DNA from 3 places in the Faecalibacterium sp. 3 genome. Region 3 is predicted to be linked to each of the others. Evidence: a T-box and tRNA genes for the amino acid it is inferred to sense, from the RefSeq annotation. Region 3 holds a T-box; the other regions hold tRNA genes.
What was found. The T-box of region 3 lies ahead of tyrS (tyrosine--tRNA ligase). A T-box ahead of a tRNA ligase gene usually reads a tRNA of that ligase, here a tRNA-Tyr.
Positions count from the first base shown of each region.

Region 1: it has a tRNA-Tyr gene. The T-box ahead of tyrS (tyrosine--tRNA ligase) is inferred to sense a tRNA for this amino acid. The anticodon was not compared.
Region 2: it has a tRNA-Tyr gene. The T-box ahead of tyrS (tyrosine--tRNA ligase) is inferred to sense a tRNA for this amino acid. The anticodon was not compared.

Region 1 covers NZ_JBLWFN010000001.1:1,533,797-1,539,275, reverse strand. The annotation lists gene ACNSPV_RS07225 (winged helix-turn-helix domain-containing protein) at 1-964, opposite strand, end outside; tRNA gene ACNSPV_RS07220 (tRNA-Tyr) at 1,315-1,399, shown strand; gene ACNSPV_RS07215 (DUF6061 family protein) at 1,552-1,803, shown strand; gene ACNSPV_RS07210 (hypothetical protein) at 1,902-2,078, opposite strand; gene ACNSPV_RS07205 (plasmid recombination protein) at 2,096-3,361, opposite strand; gene ACNSPV_RS07200 (helix-turn-helix transcriptional regulator) at 4,048-4,878, shown strand; gene ACNSPV_RS07195 (sigma-70 family RNA polymerase sigma factor) at 4,862-5,479, shown strand, end outside.
Region 2 covers NZ_JBLWFN010000001.1:103,013-108,491, reverse strand. The annotation lists gene modA (molybdate ABC transporter substrate-binding protein) at 1-395, shown strand, start outside; gene modB (molybdate ABC transporter permease subunit) at 406-1,077, shown strand; gene ACNSPV_RS00485 (sulfate/molybdate ABC transporter ATP-binding protein) at 1,074-2,120, shown strand; tRNA gene ACNSPV_RS00480 (tRNA-Tyr) at 2,837-2,921, opposite strand; cobalamin riboswitch at 3,178-3,389, shown strand; gene ACNSPV_RS00475 (sirohydrochlorin cobaltochelatase) at 3,554-4,786, shown strand; gene ACNSPV_RS00470 (iron transporter) at 4,904-5,479, shown strand, end outside.
Region 3 covers NZ_JBLWFN010000001.1:2,168,198-2,173,676, forward strand. The annotation lists gene dapB (4-hydroxy-tetrahydrodipicolinate reductase) at 1-244, shown strand, start outside; gene ACNSPV_RS10310 (CapA family protein) at 356-1,573, shown strand; gene ACNSPV_RS10315 (ACT domain-containing protein) at 1,625-2,092, shown strand; gene tyrS (tyrosine--tRNA ligase) at 2,226-3,446, opposite strand; T-box leader at 3,512-3,769, opposite strand; gene recN (DNA repair protein RecN) at 3,837-5,479, opposite strand, start outside.

The sequences.
Region 1 (5,479 bases), 630 kb from region 3:
GGCTTTTCAGCTTCTGCACCACCCCGCGCATGAACGCCGGGCTTGCAGCCGCCGGGCCGGAGAGATACAGCTTCTCGATCACGAACAGCGAGCAGAGCATCCGCGCCACATTGCTCAGCCGTACCGTAAAGCAGCTCACCGGGCTTTGCGTGTTTTTCAGCGCTGCCGCCTGCTGAGCGGGCGGTGCAGCTTCAAAGTTCTGCGCCAGCTCCAGCAGAGAGCCGCCTTCGGGCAGCAGCAGACCGGTGATGTCTGCCTGTCCCTCGCTGCGCAGTGCCACCGGCTGTTCCTTCTGCACGATCTGCACCACGGCCCGGTCGCCAAGGTCGATGTGTGCATAGTTGGAACCTACCGACTTGCCGGCCTCTGCCAGTGCACGGCTCACGGTATAGACCCGGCTGTATTCCTCCACGATCGGCACTTTGAACTGGGTAAACAGCGCCTCCCGCAGAGAAATGGTCGCCGCGGTATAACCGGTGGAGTACATCACGCGGAACTCGCTGATCTCGGTGTCGTCCTGAAACAGCAGCCCGATGCTCTTCATCTTGCCTGCGTGGAGCTCCTCCATGGAAAAGCCCTGAAAGATCGCATCAGAGATCGAAGTCAGCAGCTCGTTTCCATCCCCGCCGTGGTCGGGCAGCACCGTGTGGAACACACACTGCAAAGCCATGTCGTAGAGATATAAAACCGCATGGCTGCGGCCGATATCCACCACAACGACCCTGCCGTAGTCCGGACAGATGGTCAGTCCGGCACGGCTGCGCCCTGCCGTTGCGGCACGCAGGCCGCTCTCCTGCACGACGCCCTCTGCCAGCAGTTCTCCCACCAGCGCCGTGATGGTGCTGGGAGAAAGGCCTGTCTGTTTTGCCAGTTCGATCCGGGAGAGCCCGCCCTCGGTGAGCAGTGCCCGCAAAATCAGGCGGCGGTTCTTCTCCTTTACTGTCCGCAGGCTGGATTTTTTCATGGCTGTGATTCCTTTCAGACCCCATTGTCTTCGCTTATTTCGGATTATGAAATAAGCACTGTCTACAGAATAACACGCTGTTTGGGATACATCAATACTTTTTTCGGATTCCGAAATAATTTAGCGTCCTGAACATTTTCAAGGTATGTTTTTTGTGCATTTTTCCTTCCGAAAAGTGTCGGAACGTGTTCCGTTCCTGTCACTAGCTCTGATACGCTCCGGGACGCCTTGATCCCGGGGCTTTTCGCTTACTTCCGTCCCCTGCAAGAAAATTTCCTCAAAAAACATTGACAAACCCTTGCCCCAGTGGTAATATATACAGGCAGTCTGTGAGACTGCGAATTGAATATGGGCGTGTTCCCGAGTGGCCAATGGGGACAGACTGTAAATCTGCTGCTTTCAGCTTCGGTGGTTCGAATCCACCCGCGCCCACCAAACAAGAAAAATCCGAACCTATTTCCGATTGGAGAAGGGTTCGGATTTTTCGTTTTCTTCGGGTTTGAGAATGAAGGCTCCCGTGGACGGCGTAAAACTCCGATACCTTGTCATAGACCGTAAGCCAATAACAAGATTTGGAGGGTATGATTATGAAGTACGATGAAAGAACCTGCAAATTCAACATGGACACCGGCTGCGTGGAACTGCTGCTCCGGGATGGGAGAATGATCTCCATTGACTGCACTGGGGTCGAGGATGAATTGGACGTGACCATGGCGCAGAGGACGGAACTGGACTACCTCATCTACAACGATCCGCTGGGCTATGCGGATTTGATTCTGAACGGTGACCCGGAGAAATATTTGAAGAATGTGGCTGGAAGCCATGGGCTAGAAGATTAAGGGCAAAAAAATAAGAGGTGTGCCCAACTGGACACACCTCGGTGAGACACATCTATATAAGGCAGGGCGTTCCCTTTACTGGGAGCGTCCTGCTGTTTTTATGCTGCAACAGGCAAGGCTTGTAGAGTTTCCTGCTCTTTCAGCCATTCCTCGTATTCACGCTGGCCTTCCTCGCTGTTGAAAAACTCAACCATGGAGGGATAAAAGCAACGCGCAAGGGTCTTGATTGCTTCATCCGGGTAGCCGGATTTGTTCGACTTCTTCTTTTTGCTCAAATGGTATCCTCCGAAACTCAAAGTTCCATATCCTGCCCACGCTTGCGGTTTTTCTGCGGCACATTCATGGTGTGCTCCTGCTTGGGGGCAAGAATCTTTTCCAGAAAGCCACGCACCAGTTCGGGCGCACGGTGGAGAGCATCCAGATAGGGTTTCACGTCGTACCACAGGTCGTGGTACTTGTTGCTCCAACGAACGGCCTCTTTCTTGGCGGTGGAAAGTTCTTCTTTCAGGCGGCGGTTCTCCACATCCATCATATAGCCGTGGTCGGCTTGCTTTTTCAGCTTGGAAAACTCTTCTTCGGTCAGCGAATAGTTGCCGAGAAAGGTGCGCTTACCAATATAATCCAGATCGCGCGCATGAATGAGGGCTTCTTTTGTGAGCGTGACCTTTTTCTGCACAGCGGCAAGTTCCTTTTCGGTCTTGGAGAGGGTTTTGTTGGTTTGGGTGAGGTGCTGCTCTTTCTGGTCAATCTGGGCGGTCAGGCTGTCCAGCCGTTCCTGCTCCCGTTGAACTTTGAACTGGGTGACGGTCAGGTGTTCTTCGGTGCTGCCGCGCTCGCCGCGCTCTACATCGGTGTACCCGGCATTGTGCATATAGGTGAAGAAATCGTCTTGCAGGATGCTGTACGACTTCTTCAGGACTGGTTTGCCGTTCTTTTGCAGGACGGGCTCTCCAGCATCGTCCAGCAGGGGCTTGGATGCCCACTTCTTGCTCCGGCTGACCTGCATGACAGTCTCCTTTACGGTACCGACCAGTGCCTTGTCCTTGCAGCGTTTCGACCACAGGATCTGCTTTTCGACCACAGGTACATAGACCACATGGAGGTGGTAGTGGTAAACTTCGCGGCCTAGTGCTTCGGTCATGGCACGGTTGATCTCATCGGCGTGCATGACTGCCGAGAGGATATACTGCTCACCACCCACGATCTGAACGGCTGCTTTGTAGGCATCCTCATAGAACTGCTTGGCGAACTCGTAGCCACCGTGATTGTCAAAATAGGCCGAGTTGACATCAAAGACAAGCTCGCAGTAATGGGTGGCATCCGGCTTCAAGCCGCGCGTGGAGATGGTTCCATCGGCTTCCAACTGGGCGAACAGGTCGGTGTAGCTGGCAGTTGGCTTCTTGAGGTGGACGTTCCATGCAGCGCGCTGGGGGATGATATCGGGGTTCCGATAGCTGTCCTTTTCGCGCTCGTTGTGCTGCTGGGTGTTGCCAACGGCCTTGTCCGAAACGGCGAGGTTTCGGACACTGGTGCGGTCAATGCCATCATTTCTTGCCAAAGGGCATCCCTCCTTTCAAGGTTCATCGAGAGGTGACGGGGAACGAAGATGCACTTCTTCGGAAGTGTAATAACCCACTATGACACTTTCATCCCTATGGGCTGCAAAGTGTAGTGGGCTCTTCGAGGACTCTCCGAGGGAGAACGTCTCCTGCGGGAGAGCTCCGATCAAGTTCGCACAATGCGAACTTGATTGCTCCGTACGCATCTGAAAAAATTGCGTACGGACTTCAAATAACCCGTACGGTCTGTACGGTGTACGGAGACGCGAAATATAAACGATGACGCGTTTTAATTTGCTTCTACTTGCCGTACGGGTGCGTACAAGTACAGACCGTACAGGTTGTACGAACTTCTTCCGTAAAAAAATGCACTTTTTACGGGCAGGGGGGACAAGCGGTTCGATGCCGACAAAACCCCGCACCCTGCGGCCACCGGGCAGGGCGGTGTTATGTGTTGCACCAGAGTATCCCCGTGTGGGAACTCTGGTGTTTTTTTGCTTCCTGCCTGAATATACGGGGAATTTTGCAGAAAGAGCAAAAAAGCGGCAGAACTGCAACGGAAAAAGAAAAAAGCCCTTACTGGTTGCAGGGCTGCAACAGCAAGGGCGGAGAGGTAACCGTATATTGAACAAAACGGCAGAGCGTATTATAATGAGGAAAAAGCTCAAAAAGGAGGGCCGACCACATGGCACAGGAATATCTGCCCGCACCATCCAACATCCGTCTTGCGGACTTGATGAAAGAGCACAACATAAGCCAACCGGAGCTTGCCAAGGAAATCGGCTGCTCCAAAAGCACCATCAGCCGCTTCATCAGCGGCGCAAAAGGGACTCTGACCCATGAGCAGGTGCTGAAGATTGCAAGGCTGTTCAACGTGTCTACGGATTTTCTGCTGGGAGAAACCAACATCCCCGACCGCAAGAACTACGACATTGCCGAACTTGGCCTGTCCGTAGAAGCCGCAAAGAACCTCTACACGGGGCGTGTCAATACAGAGGTGGTCAACCTGCTGTTGGAAAACGCCCGGTTTGCAGAGCTTACTTACCGCATATCGCAGTATTTTGATGATACCTTTGCGTCCGGTATTGCGGCACAGAACGCCATGCTCACGACATTGAGCACCCTGCTGCGTACAAGGGTCAAGACCCCGGAGGCAGCCAAAGCCGCAAAGGACATCAGCCTTCGGAGAAAGCCCGTGTACCAAGGCGACCTTGATGACATTGAAATGTACTTCATGGCGGCGGTCAAGGAAATCAAAAAGGGGATCGGGAGCCATTACGCCGAGCAGGAAGCCATGAGCAAGAAAGTGGCAGAAAAAATGTTTACAGAACTGACCAAATGGCAGGATGTGCAGCACCCAACGATTACGGCAGAGCAGTTGACAGATGCAATGTTGGACAGCGTTTCGGGTATGGAAGGAGCCACGCCGGAAGCACTGGAACAGCTGCGAAGCGGTCTGCTGGGAATCTTGCAGTCTGCCGCAGAGCAGGAAAACGCCCATGAAGCAGACGAATGAACGGCTTTGTGCGCTGGCACAGAAAGGCGATGCCGCCGCGCTGGACAGCCTGATCGACAACAACAAGTCCTTTATCGGCAAGGTGGCGAATGACCTTTTTCGCAGCATGAATCTGGCACAGGCTGGCCTGAACCTTGACACGGACGATTTGAAACAGGCGGGCAATCTGGGCTTATGGAAAGCTGTGCCGAAATTTGATGCGGCGCGCGGCATGAAGTTCCTGACCTATGCGGCTCCGGCCATCCGCAACGCCATGATGGATATGGTTCGGGATGCCTTTGCCGCTTTTGAGCAGCGGATGGTGACGGAGGATAAGGATGGTATCTGCTACCAGCGCGTTTCGCTGGACGATGTTCTGCCGGGAGAGGAACAACTGCGGCGCATCGAAGCCATAGCCGACCCTTATGCCATGCAGCCGCAGAGTATTATGGAAGAGCAGGAATCGCGCCGGGAACTGTACGATGGTCTGAAACGGCTGACCCAGCGAGAGCAGACCTATCTATTGTACCGCTATGGCTTTACCGATGGCGAGGAGCATCCTCTGATCGGCACGGCGATATACTTTCACCTGACAAAAAGCCGCGCCAAAAAGACCGAGGAA
Region 2 (5,479 bases), 2.1 Mb from region 3:
CCGAGCACCTGGAGGCACAGGACATCCTGTTCTGCATGGGCAACAGCGATGTGCCTGTGGGCCAGTACACCCAGAAGATCCTTGCCTACTACGATCTGGACGAGGAGGCACTTGCCGCTGCCGGTGTCATCACCTACGGCTCCAACGTCAAGGAGGTCACCACCCAGATCACCGAGGCCAGCGTGGATGCCGGTGTCGTCTACTGCACCGATGCTTTCAGCGCCGGTCTGACCCCCGTGGACGAGGCCACCAAAGAGATGTGCGGTCAGGTCATCTATCCTGCCGCCGTGCTGAAGGCCGCCCCCAACGCCGAGGCCGCCAAGGAGTTTCTGGCCTATCTGCAGACCGACCGTGCCGCCACCGTGTTCGAGGGCGTGGGCTTCAGCGCCGTATAAAGGAGCAGGCATGGACTGGTATCCGTTGTGGAACAGCCTGCGCATCGCCCTTATCAGCTGCGCAGCAGTGTTCTTTCTCGGCATTTTTGCCGCTTATTATATCGCAAAGCTGCCGCGCACCGTCAAGGGCGTGCTGGACGTGCTGCTCACCCTGCCCATGGTGCTGCCGCCCACGGTGGTGGGCTACTTTCTGCTGCTGCTCTTTGGCGCAAAGCGGCCGGTGGGCATCTTCTTCATGGAGCAGTTCGGGGTCAAGCTGGTCATGAACTGGTACAGCGCCATCTTTGCCTCCATCGTGGTGGCCTTCCCGCTGATGTACCGCACCGCCCGCGGCGCCTTTGAAAGCTTTGACGAGACGCTGGCGTGGTCGGCCCAGACGCTGGGCCAGTCCAACAGCTGGATCTTCTGGCGGGTGCGGATGCCGTACTGCCGTCAGGGCATTCTGGCCGGAACTGTGCTGGCCTTTGCCCGGGCGCTGGGCGAGTACGGTGCCACCAGCATGATCGCAGGCTACACCCCCGGCAAGACCGCCACCATCGCTACCACGGTCTATCAGCTGTGGCGCACCAACGATGAGGCCGGTGCCATGCGCTGGGTGCTGGTGGATATCGCCATCTCTGCGGTGGTGCTGCTGGCCGTGAATCTTCTGGAGAAAAAACAGAAGGCGGGTGGCCGGAAATGAGTCTGGAAGTGAACATTACCAAAAAGCTGGAGGGCTTCACCCTTCGGGCCGAGTTTACCGCAGGCAGCACGGCCACCGCTCTGCTGGGGGCCTCCGGCTGCGGCAAAAGCATGACATTGCGCTGCATCGCGGGCATCGTAAAGCCGGATGCGGGCCGCATCGTGCTGGATGGCCGGGTGCTGTTTGACAGCGAACAGCACATCGACCTGCCGCCGCAGCAGCGGGGCGTGGGCCTTCTGTTCCAGAACTATGCGCTGTTCCCCAACATGACCGTGGAGCAGAACATCCTCTGCGGGCTGAAAGCGGAAAAAGACAAGGCCGTCCGCAGGGAACGCTGCGCGGAAATGCTGCGTGCCATGCGGCTGGAAGCACTGGCGAAGCGCTGCCCGGCCCAGCTTTCCGGCGGACAGCAGCAGCGCACGGCACTGGCCCGCATTCTGGTGGGCAGGCCCCGCATCCTGATGCTGGACGAGCCTTTCAGCGCGCTGGACAGCTACCTGCGGGAAGAGGTGGAGAGCGAAGTGGGCAGCCTGCTGGCGGGATTTGACGGAACGGCTCTGCTGGTGACCCACAACCGGGACGAGGCCTACCGCCTATGCCGGGAGATGGCAGTGATGGATGGCGGGCGGGTGCTGCGCACCGGCACCACCAAAGAGGTGTTTGCCGACCCGCAGAGCATTACCGCCGCACGGCTGACCGGCTGCAAAAATATTCTGCCCTGCACCCGCGTGGATGCGCATACGGTGCGGCTGACCGGCTGGGACGCCCCGCTGCGCCTTGCAGCCGAGGTGCCGGAACACTGCACTGCCGTGGGGATCCGCGCCCACGACCTTGCGCCCTGCGCACCGGGAGCGCAGAACGCGCTGCCGGTAAAGGCGATTTCCAGCAGTGAAAATCCGTTTGACTGGAATCTGATCTTCCTGGCACCCGACGGCACGACCCGCCTGTGGTGGAAGGTGAGCAAGGCAACGCTGGGGGCTGCTGCACCCGCCGCGCCGCAGTGTTTTGCCGCTGCGCCGGAAGGCATCATGCCGCTGGTATGAAAACTGCCCCTGCATGAATCGACAAAAAATAAGGCGAGATTTTGTGTAACTTTACAAAACATGAAAAAATGTGATGGCAAAGTTGTTGCAGCTTTCAGATTAAAAGAAATAACAGAAAACGCTATATTTTAGGCATCAAAGGCAAAGACGCTTCGCGAGAGATCGCAAGGCGTCTTTTTTTGTTACCCTGCAAGGCAAGGCGGCCTTGAGGGAGAGATGAAACAGGAAAAAGGGAATGCAACGTGATACGTTGAGGCTTTTTGGTGGGCGCGGGTGGATATCGCGAGCCGCACAAAATAAAAAGGAACCCGGGTCGCGGCTCCCAGCGGCTGCGTCGTGCCTTGGGCGGCACGCGCATCCTGCTGGCCGCAGCCCCAACAGCTCCTCCCTGCTTCTGCCGCTGGCAGCGGTCGTCGCTGTTGCACTGGGCTGTTTTTGCGCCGTCTTCAGCGACGTCGCCGCAGCTGTTCGAATCCACCCTTGAGGGTGAAACTTAAGATACCGGATAAAACAAAAAACCAGCGTATTTTCTACGCTGGTCTTTTTGGTGGGCGCGGGTGGATGTCGCAAGCCGCGCATCTAAAAAAGCCCCGCAGGGGCTTTTTTCCCCGCCGGACTGTTCGGCGGGTCGATGCTGTTCGAATCCACCCGCCCAGTGAGTCTGGCTTTGCTGCAAAACAAAAAACTCCAGCGTACTAAATACGCTAGAGCTTTTTTGGTGGGCGCGGGTGGATTCGAACCACCGAAGCTGAAAGCAGCAGATTTACAGTCTGTCCCCATTGGCCACTCGGGAACACGCCCATATTCATTTTTGTGCGTCCGTTCGCCGGACGACTTGCTTATTTTAGCATGGGAAATGGATTTTGTCAACTGTTTTTTACTTTTTTCTTCAAAGCTTTTTTGCACCCGTTGAAGGCGGGGTGCGGCAATGTGGATGGCTTTGTGCGAAAACGGCGGACATCCGTCTTTTTTGCTGCAAAAATATTTATTGGATAAGCGGCAGATCCGGCGGCTCCGGATTGCATTCTGCGCAATTCTATGTTATAATTTCGGACGAACTGAACAGAAAACAGCAGGTGCCTTCTGCCACTTTGCGCGGTGGGAAGGGTAAAAGGGAAGCGGGTGCAGATCCCGCACGATCTCGTCACTGTGATAAGGGAGTCCGCGTCAGGGTGCTGTGCGCACCGGCCACTGGAGCATTGCTCCGGGAAGGGGATGCCGGGCGGCGATCTTTCAGTCAGGAAACCTGCCTGCTGTTGGTACGGGGGCCTGAGCCCCAGATCACGAGGAATTGGTTGTACCAAAAAGCCCTGAAAAAATCAGAGGTCTTTTTGTCATGCCATCCGCAGGACAAAAGGGCCTCTTTTTTACCTCACTTTCCTGTACCCTTTGTTCGGTTCGGCCGCAATTTATCCACAGGAAAGGACAAGACAATGAGAAAGATCGAAACCAAAAAGCTGGCTGCAGCCGTTACGGCTCTGGCCCTGTGCGCCGGCGTGCTCACCGGCTGCGGCGGTGCTGCTTCCAGCACTGCATCCAGCACCGCTGCGTCTGCCGCTTCCAGCGAAGTGAGCAGCGAGGAGGCTGACGAAATGGCAGCAAAGAATGTGGCAGACCTGATCGATGCCATCTATGTGCAGGAGCGCAATGATGACACCGACGCTCAGTGCGAAGCCGCCAAGGCTGCATGGGATGCTTTGACCGACGCCCAGAAGGAACTGGTGGAAGGCGAGAACGCCGACCCCGACTACTTTGGCCGTGACACCGGCGATGCTTCCAAGGATGATGCCCGCAATCAGGACGACATCGGCGACAACGAGCTGCTGGTGGTCTCCTTCGGCACCTCCTTCAACGACAGCCGCGTGAAGGACATCAAGGGCATCGAGGATGCTCTGCAGGCCGCATACCCGGACTGGAGCGTGCGCCGCGCCTTCACCGCACAGATCATCATCAACCATGTGCAGGCCCGTGACGGCGAAAAGATCGATAATATGCAGCAGGCCATGGACCGCGCTGTGGCAAACGGCGTGAAGAACCTTGTCGTCCAGCCCACCCACCTGATGCACGGCGCTGAGTACGACGAAATGATGGAAATGATCGACACCTACCGCGACAAGTTTGAATCTGTCGCTGTGGCTGAGCCCCTGCTGGGTGAGGTCGGCTCCGATGCTACCATCATCAATCAGGATAAGGAAGACGTTGCCAAGGCTGTCACCGCTGCTGCCGTGAAGGAAGCCGGCTACGACAGTCTGGATGCCGCTGCTGCGGACAAGGTCGCCTTTGTCTTTATGGGCCACGGCACCTCTCACACCGCAAAGGTGAGCTACAGCCAGATGCAGACCACCATGCAGACTCTGGGCTATGACAATGTGTTCATTGGCACCGTTGAGGGTGAGCCGGAGGAAACTGCCTGCGAGAACGTCATCGAGGCTGTCAAGGCTGCAGGCTACACCAAGGTGATCCTGCGCCCGCTGATGGTGGTTGCCGGCGATCACGCCAACAACGACATGGCCGGTTCGGATGATGATTCCTGGCTGAGCATGTTCAACGCTTCCGATGCATTTGAGTCGGTTGACTGCCAGATCGCTGGTCTGGGTGAGATCGAGGATGTCCAGAAGCTGTATGTCGCCCACACCAAGGCGGCGATCGATTCTCTGAACGGTTGATCAAACGAACCCTCTCCGTTTCGCGGCCGCTTTGCGGCACCCGGTGGAGAGGGTTCATTTTTTATCGGAACAATGGTATAATAAAAGCTGATTTTCTATAATGTAGAGGTATTTCCTATGAAACGCGTTTTTTCCTGTGTTGTCGCTGCTTCTCTGGCGCTGAGCCTGCTGGCGGGCTGCGGCGCTTCTTCCACGGCATCTTCTGCGGCGTCCGGCGCTGCCAGCTCGGAGGCTGCTTCTTCCGTGGCTTCTTCTGCCGTTGAGACCGCCGCTCTTCCGGACGGTGTGTATACCGCCGACTTTGACACCGACAGCTCCATGTTCCATGCCAACGAAGCCTGCAACGGCAAGGGCACCCTGACCGTGGAGAATGGCCAGATGACCTTCCACGTCAGTCTGGCTTCCACCCACATCGTCAACCTGTATCTGGGCAAGGCTGCGGACGCCGCAGCCAACGCGTCCGACTGGCTGCAGCCCACCACCGACACCGTCACCTACTCCGATGGCACCTCGGAGGAGGTGTACGGCTTTGATATCCCGGTCACTGCTGTGGATACGGACTTTGACCTTGCCATTCTGGGCACCAAGGGCAAGTGGTACGACCATGTCGTCAGCGTGCGCAATGCGGTCCAACAGGCTGGTACCGCAGCTCCCGCCGACGGCACCTACACCTGCGATGTGACGCTGGAAGGC
Region 3 (5,479 bases):
GTATGATCGTTCCTCCGTCCGTCAGAAGCGTGACCCGAAGGAGATCGGTATCAGCTCTGTGCGCGGCGGCAGCATCGTGGGTGATCACGAAGTGCTGTTCTGCGGTCCGGATGAAGTGATCACTCTCAAGCACACCGCTTATTCCCGCAATATTTTTGCAAACGGCGCGGTAAATGCTGCTGTTTACCTTGCAAAAAAGGAGCCAGGCCTGTACAATATGGGTGATATGATCGCTGCACTGTAAACAACGATCCACCCAGATGAAAGGATGTGGCCCTGAATGAGCAAGCTTCCCGCTCAGCATTATCGGCGACGGCCTCCTACAAGGCGGCGTATGAGGAAACATGCGTTTCAAATGGTGGTCTCTGTTCTGGCCATGTTTCTGCTCTGCATTTTCTTCCTTGCATGGACATTTCCGCGGGATCTGCTTCCGTCTGCCGGTTCTGTGGCAGCTATCCCAGAGCCGCCTTCCAGTCCGGCTGCAGCATCACCAGCGGCAGAACCGGAGCCTCAGCCAGTCGTGCAGACGGTACACTTTTCTGCCACCGGCGATAATCTGATCCACTCCCCTATTTACAAGCAGGCAAAGCGCCGGGCTGCCGGAACAGAAGGCTACAGCTTTGATTACTGCTATGAGCACATCGCTCCCTTCTACGCGCAGCAGGACGTGAACTGGATCAATCAGGAAACGCTCTGTACGGACGAGCTGGAGCCATCCACCTACCCGTGCTTTTCCACTCCGGGCGATTGCGCACGGGCGCTTTATCGGGCTGGTGTACGGGTGTTCAGCCTTTCCAACAATCACACTTACGATAAAGGCGCTTCCGGCATTGCTGCTACGCTGCGGTTCTGGGACAGTATGCCGGAGGACGTTGTAACGACCGGTTTGTGGAAGGGAGAAAGCGACTACGGCCGCATCCCGATGCAGACGGTCAACGGTGTGACCATTGCATACCTCTCCTATACAGAGCATACGAACGGTATTCCACAGAGCAAAGCCATGACGGCCAACATCATCTACACCAGTCAGACGGATGTGATCGAACAACAGGTCCGGTCAGCGCACCAGCTGGCAGATTTTGTAGTGGTGGGTGTGCACTGGGGCGTGGAAAACAGTCATACCGTTGTGGATGCGCAGCGTGCATTGGCACAAAGCCTTGCGGATTGGGGCGCGGATCTGATCGTAGGTACGCATCCACATGTATTGCAGAACGCTCAATGGCTGACTGCGGCAGATGGCAGAAAGGTATTCACCGCCTATTCTCTGGGAAATTTTATCAGCACACAGGCAAAGCCGGATCAACTGGTGGGCGCACTTCTTACCGTGAAGCTTGAGAAAACAACAGAACCTGATGGCTCTGTTCACTGCACAGTGCTGGATCCCAGACTCTGGCCGACTGTAACGCATTACGACGCAGGCAAATCCAATGTGCGCACCTATCTGCTTCAGGACTACACTGCTGCGCTTGCTCAAGCGCACGGTGTGCGGAATGACTACCCGGATTTCAGTCTGGAGTGGATCCGGACGGTTGCCCGGAAAAATATAGACCCGGAATTTTTGCAGCTCACCTGAGTGAATTTTACGTTGTTGAAGCCCGCTTTTCGGGCAGAACGGAGGTTCTTTATGTACGGAGTATCGAAGATCAACATTGAGACCAGCCTGATGATGATCAGTGTGCAGGACGTGGAGTTCAAGGGCAACAGTCTGGCACGGTATTTGCAGATTTTTGCGGATAACGGCGTGGTCGTAGATATGATCAGCCAGAGTGCACCCCATGGTACTACCATTGATTTCAGCTTTACCGCTTCCAGCAGTGATCTTCCGCTGGTGATGAAGGCCATTTCCGTTGCAAACCTGGACAAGGATGCCAAGGCTTCCCCGCTGATCAGCGTGGGCTACTCCAAGCTGAACCTGTTTGGAGAGGAAATGGTCGCCAGCTGCGGCGTGGCCGCCCGTGCCCTGAACGCGCTTGCAATGGCGGACATTGAGGTTCTGCTCATTACCACCAGCGATCTGGACATTTCCCTGCTGGTCCATGCAGAAAACGAGGATGCCGCTTATGAGGCTCTGAAGAAGGCTTATGAGCTGTAAGCTGTTTTCTTGATGCAGTAAACATGAAAAGGCGCAGATGAGTCAGCAAACTCACCTGCGCCTTTTGTTCTGTAAAAGAATCAGCCTGCACCGTTTTATCGGTATGCAGACTGATTCTTTCAGGATGTTTTCATTACAGGGTGACCTTATGATAGATCTTTTTGCCCTTTTTGATCACAATGCCCTTTGCCAGCTGTTCGGCAGTAAAGCTTACAGTAGGAGCTGCGGCTTTCTCACCGTCCACCAGCACACCGCCCTGCACCACCAGACGGCGTGCCTCGCCGTTGGATGCAGCCAGACCAGCCTTGACCATCAGGGTCAGGATACCGATGGAGCCATCGGTCAGGTCGGCCTCGGTCAGCTGAGTGGAAGGCATGTGCTCGGTATCCATGGCGTTGCCGCTGAACAGAGCGCGGGCTGCGTTCTGAGCCTTTTCGGCTTCTTCCTTGCCATGAACCATGCTGGTCAGCTCGTAAGCCAGAATTTCCTTGGCCTCGTTCAGGCGCTGATCCTTCCAGGTGCTCATTTCATCGATCTGCTCCAACGGCAGGAAGGTGAGCATCCGGATGCACTTCATCACGTCGGCGTCGCCCACATTGCGCCAGTACTGGTAGAACTCGAAGGGGCTGGTCTTATTGGGATCCAGCCAGACTGCATTGCCGGCGGTCTTGCCCATTTTCTTGCCCTGAGAATCGGTCAGCAGGGTGATCGTCATGGCATAAGCGTCTTTGCCCAGCTTACGACGGATCAGCTCTGTACCGCCCAGCATGTTGCTCCACTGGTCATCGCCGCCGAACTGCATGTTGCAGCCGTAGTGCTGGAACATATAGTAGAAGTCGTAGCTCTGCATGATCATGTAGTTGAACTCGAGGAAAGACAGGCCCTTTTCCATGCGCTGCTCATAGCACTTGGCGCGCAGCATGTTATTCACAGAGAAGCAGGCACCCACGTCACGCAGCAGCTCAACATAATTCAGGTTCAGCAGCCAGTCGGCATTGTTCAGCATCAGGGCCTTGCCATCGGAAAAATCGATGAATTTTTCCATCTGCCTTTTAAAGCAGGCCGCATTGTGAGCGATGTCTTCCTTGGTGAGCATCTTGCGCATGTCGGTACGGCCGGAAGGATCACCGATCATGGTAGTGCCGCCGCCGATCAGCGCAATGGGCTTGTTGCCTGCCATCTGCAGGCGCTTCATCAGGGTCAGGGCCATGAAATGGCCAGCGGTCAGGCTGTCGGCAGTGCAGTCAAAACCGATATAGAAGGTTGCTTTGCCGTTGTTGATCAGGTCGATGATCTCATCATCGGTGATCTGAGCCACCAGCCCGCGAGCCTTGAGTTCTTCGTACAGAGTCATAATCATTTCCTCCTGTTTGTATGGGCAGAGGGAAAATAAAACGCCCTCTGCCAAAAATAAATTTGGCAGAGGGCGAGAAAAATCGCGGTACCACCTCTGTTTGCCGTTCCCTCACAGAAACGACCTCACGAGTGCACACCCCAGAGTAGAGTGACACTCCTGCGTTTGTAACGCTCGCACGCGGCACAGCCTACTAGCCTTGTAAAGGCATTCGACCTGCAGCTCCGGGAGGTATTTCCCCTGCTGCTCTGCAGCCCCTTGCACCAACCGGGACTTCTCTGGGCAGAGCGCTTCAAGGTACTTGTTCCCTTCAACGCCATTAACAATAGCTACTTTATCACAATACCGGATACTTGTCAACCCCTGTCTCCAGCAGCAGCCGAAACAGGCTTACTGCGCTCCGAGACCCAGCATTTCCCGGGCATTTGCACGGGAAATGTCGGTCACATGGTCACCGGAGATCAAGCGGGCCAGCGCCTCCACACGGCCTTCCTCATCCAGCGGGTGAATTTCGGTATAGGTGCGGTCATTGGCCACATTTTTCTGGATCAGCAGATGGCAGTCGGCCAGTGCAGCGATCTGGGCTGTATGGGTGATGCACAAAATCTGGTGGCCCTGCGCACTCTGACGCAGAACTTCGCCGATGCGCCCAGCAGCCTTGCCGGAAACACCGCTGTCAATCTCATCATAAATCACCGTAGGCACAGCATCTTTATCTGCCATTGCGTTCTTGATGGCCAGCGTAATACGGCTCAGCTCGCCGCCAGACGCAATTTTTGCAAGGGGTTTGGGCGCCTCACCGGGATTTGTGGAAATGTAGAACTCAATGCTGTCCTGTCCATGGCTGGCCAACGGGCCGCGGGTGTGCCGCAATGTCATGCGTACACCCGGCATATTCAAAAAATCCAGCGTGCCGGAAATGCGTTTGTTCAGTGCTTCAAAAGCGTTCAGCCGCGTCTGGGTCAAGGCCTCTGCCTTTTCACGGGCCAGCGCATAAAGACGCCGCTTTTCTGCCTGCAGATGGTCGTGCCGTTCCTGAGAGGACTGGATGCGTTCCAGTTCCTCCCTTGCATTCTGTCCGAATTCGATCACATCTTCTACCGTATCACCATATTTACGCTTGAGCTTATAGATGAGATCCAGCCGCTGCTCGATCTCATCCAGTTCAGCGTCATTGGTATCGTAGGAGTCCAAACGGCCGATCAGGTCAGCAGCAACATCCTTTGCATTATAGTAAAGATCCAGCAGTTGGCTGGATGCAGCAGCAAGTGCATCGTCAAGCTGCGCTGCCGTATCGATTGCATGGGAGGCTTCGCCCAGCAGATCGACAGCACCGGACGATTCGTCATCGCCCGAAAGCAGAGCATAACTCTGTGCGATCTTATCCCGGATAGCCGATGCATTGGCCAGAATTTTTCTGCGGCTTTCCAAGGTCTGTTCCTCGCCAGCCGTCAGCCCGGCGTCTTCGATCTCCTGTACCTGATAGCTCAGCAGATCGATTTTTCTCTGCTTTTCGGCCTCGTCGGTGATCATGGCATCCAGTTCTCGCTTGATGCGCACAAGCTCCCTGTACAGTACATAGTATTCCTGAAATTCCGCGTCGTTCTGTGCATAATCATCCAGAATTCCCAGATGCCTTGCCGGGTTCAGAAGTCCCACGGAGTCATGCTGACCGTTAATGTTGATAAGTCCGCCGCACAGCTCCCGCAGGACGGACGCGGTCGCGGGCATGCCGTTGATGCGGCAGGTGCTCTTGCCCTCGGCGGTGATCTCACGGCTGAGCATCAGCGCATCCGAACGTTCGTACCCCGCCTTCTCCAGACTGTCCAGCACGGCATCCGGCACCTGTTCAAAGGCAGCACGGATGACGGCCTTGGATGCGCCCGTGCGCACAAGGTCTTTTGAAGTGCGGTTACCAAGAATGGCATTGATGGAATCGATCAGGATGGACTTGCCTGCACCGGTTTCACCTGTGAGGACATTCAGACCAGGCTTGAAATGCACTTCAGCCTTCTGGATAACTGCAACATTTT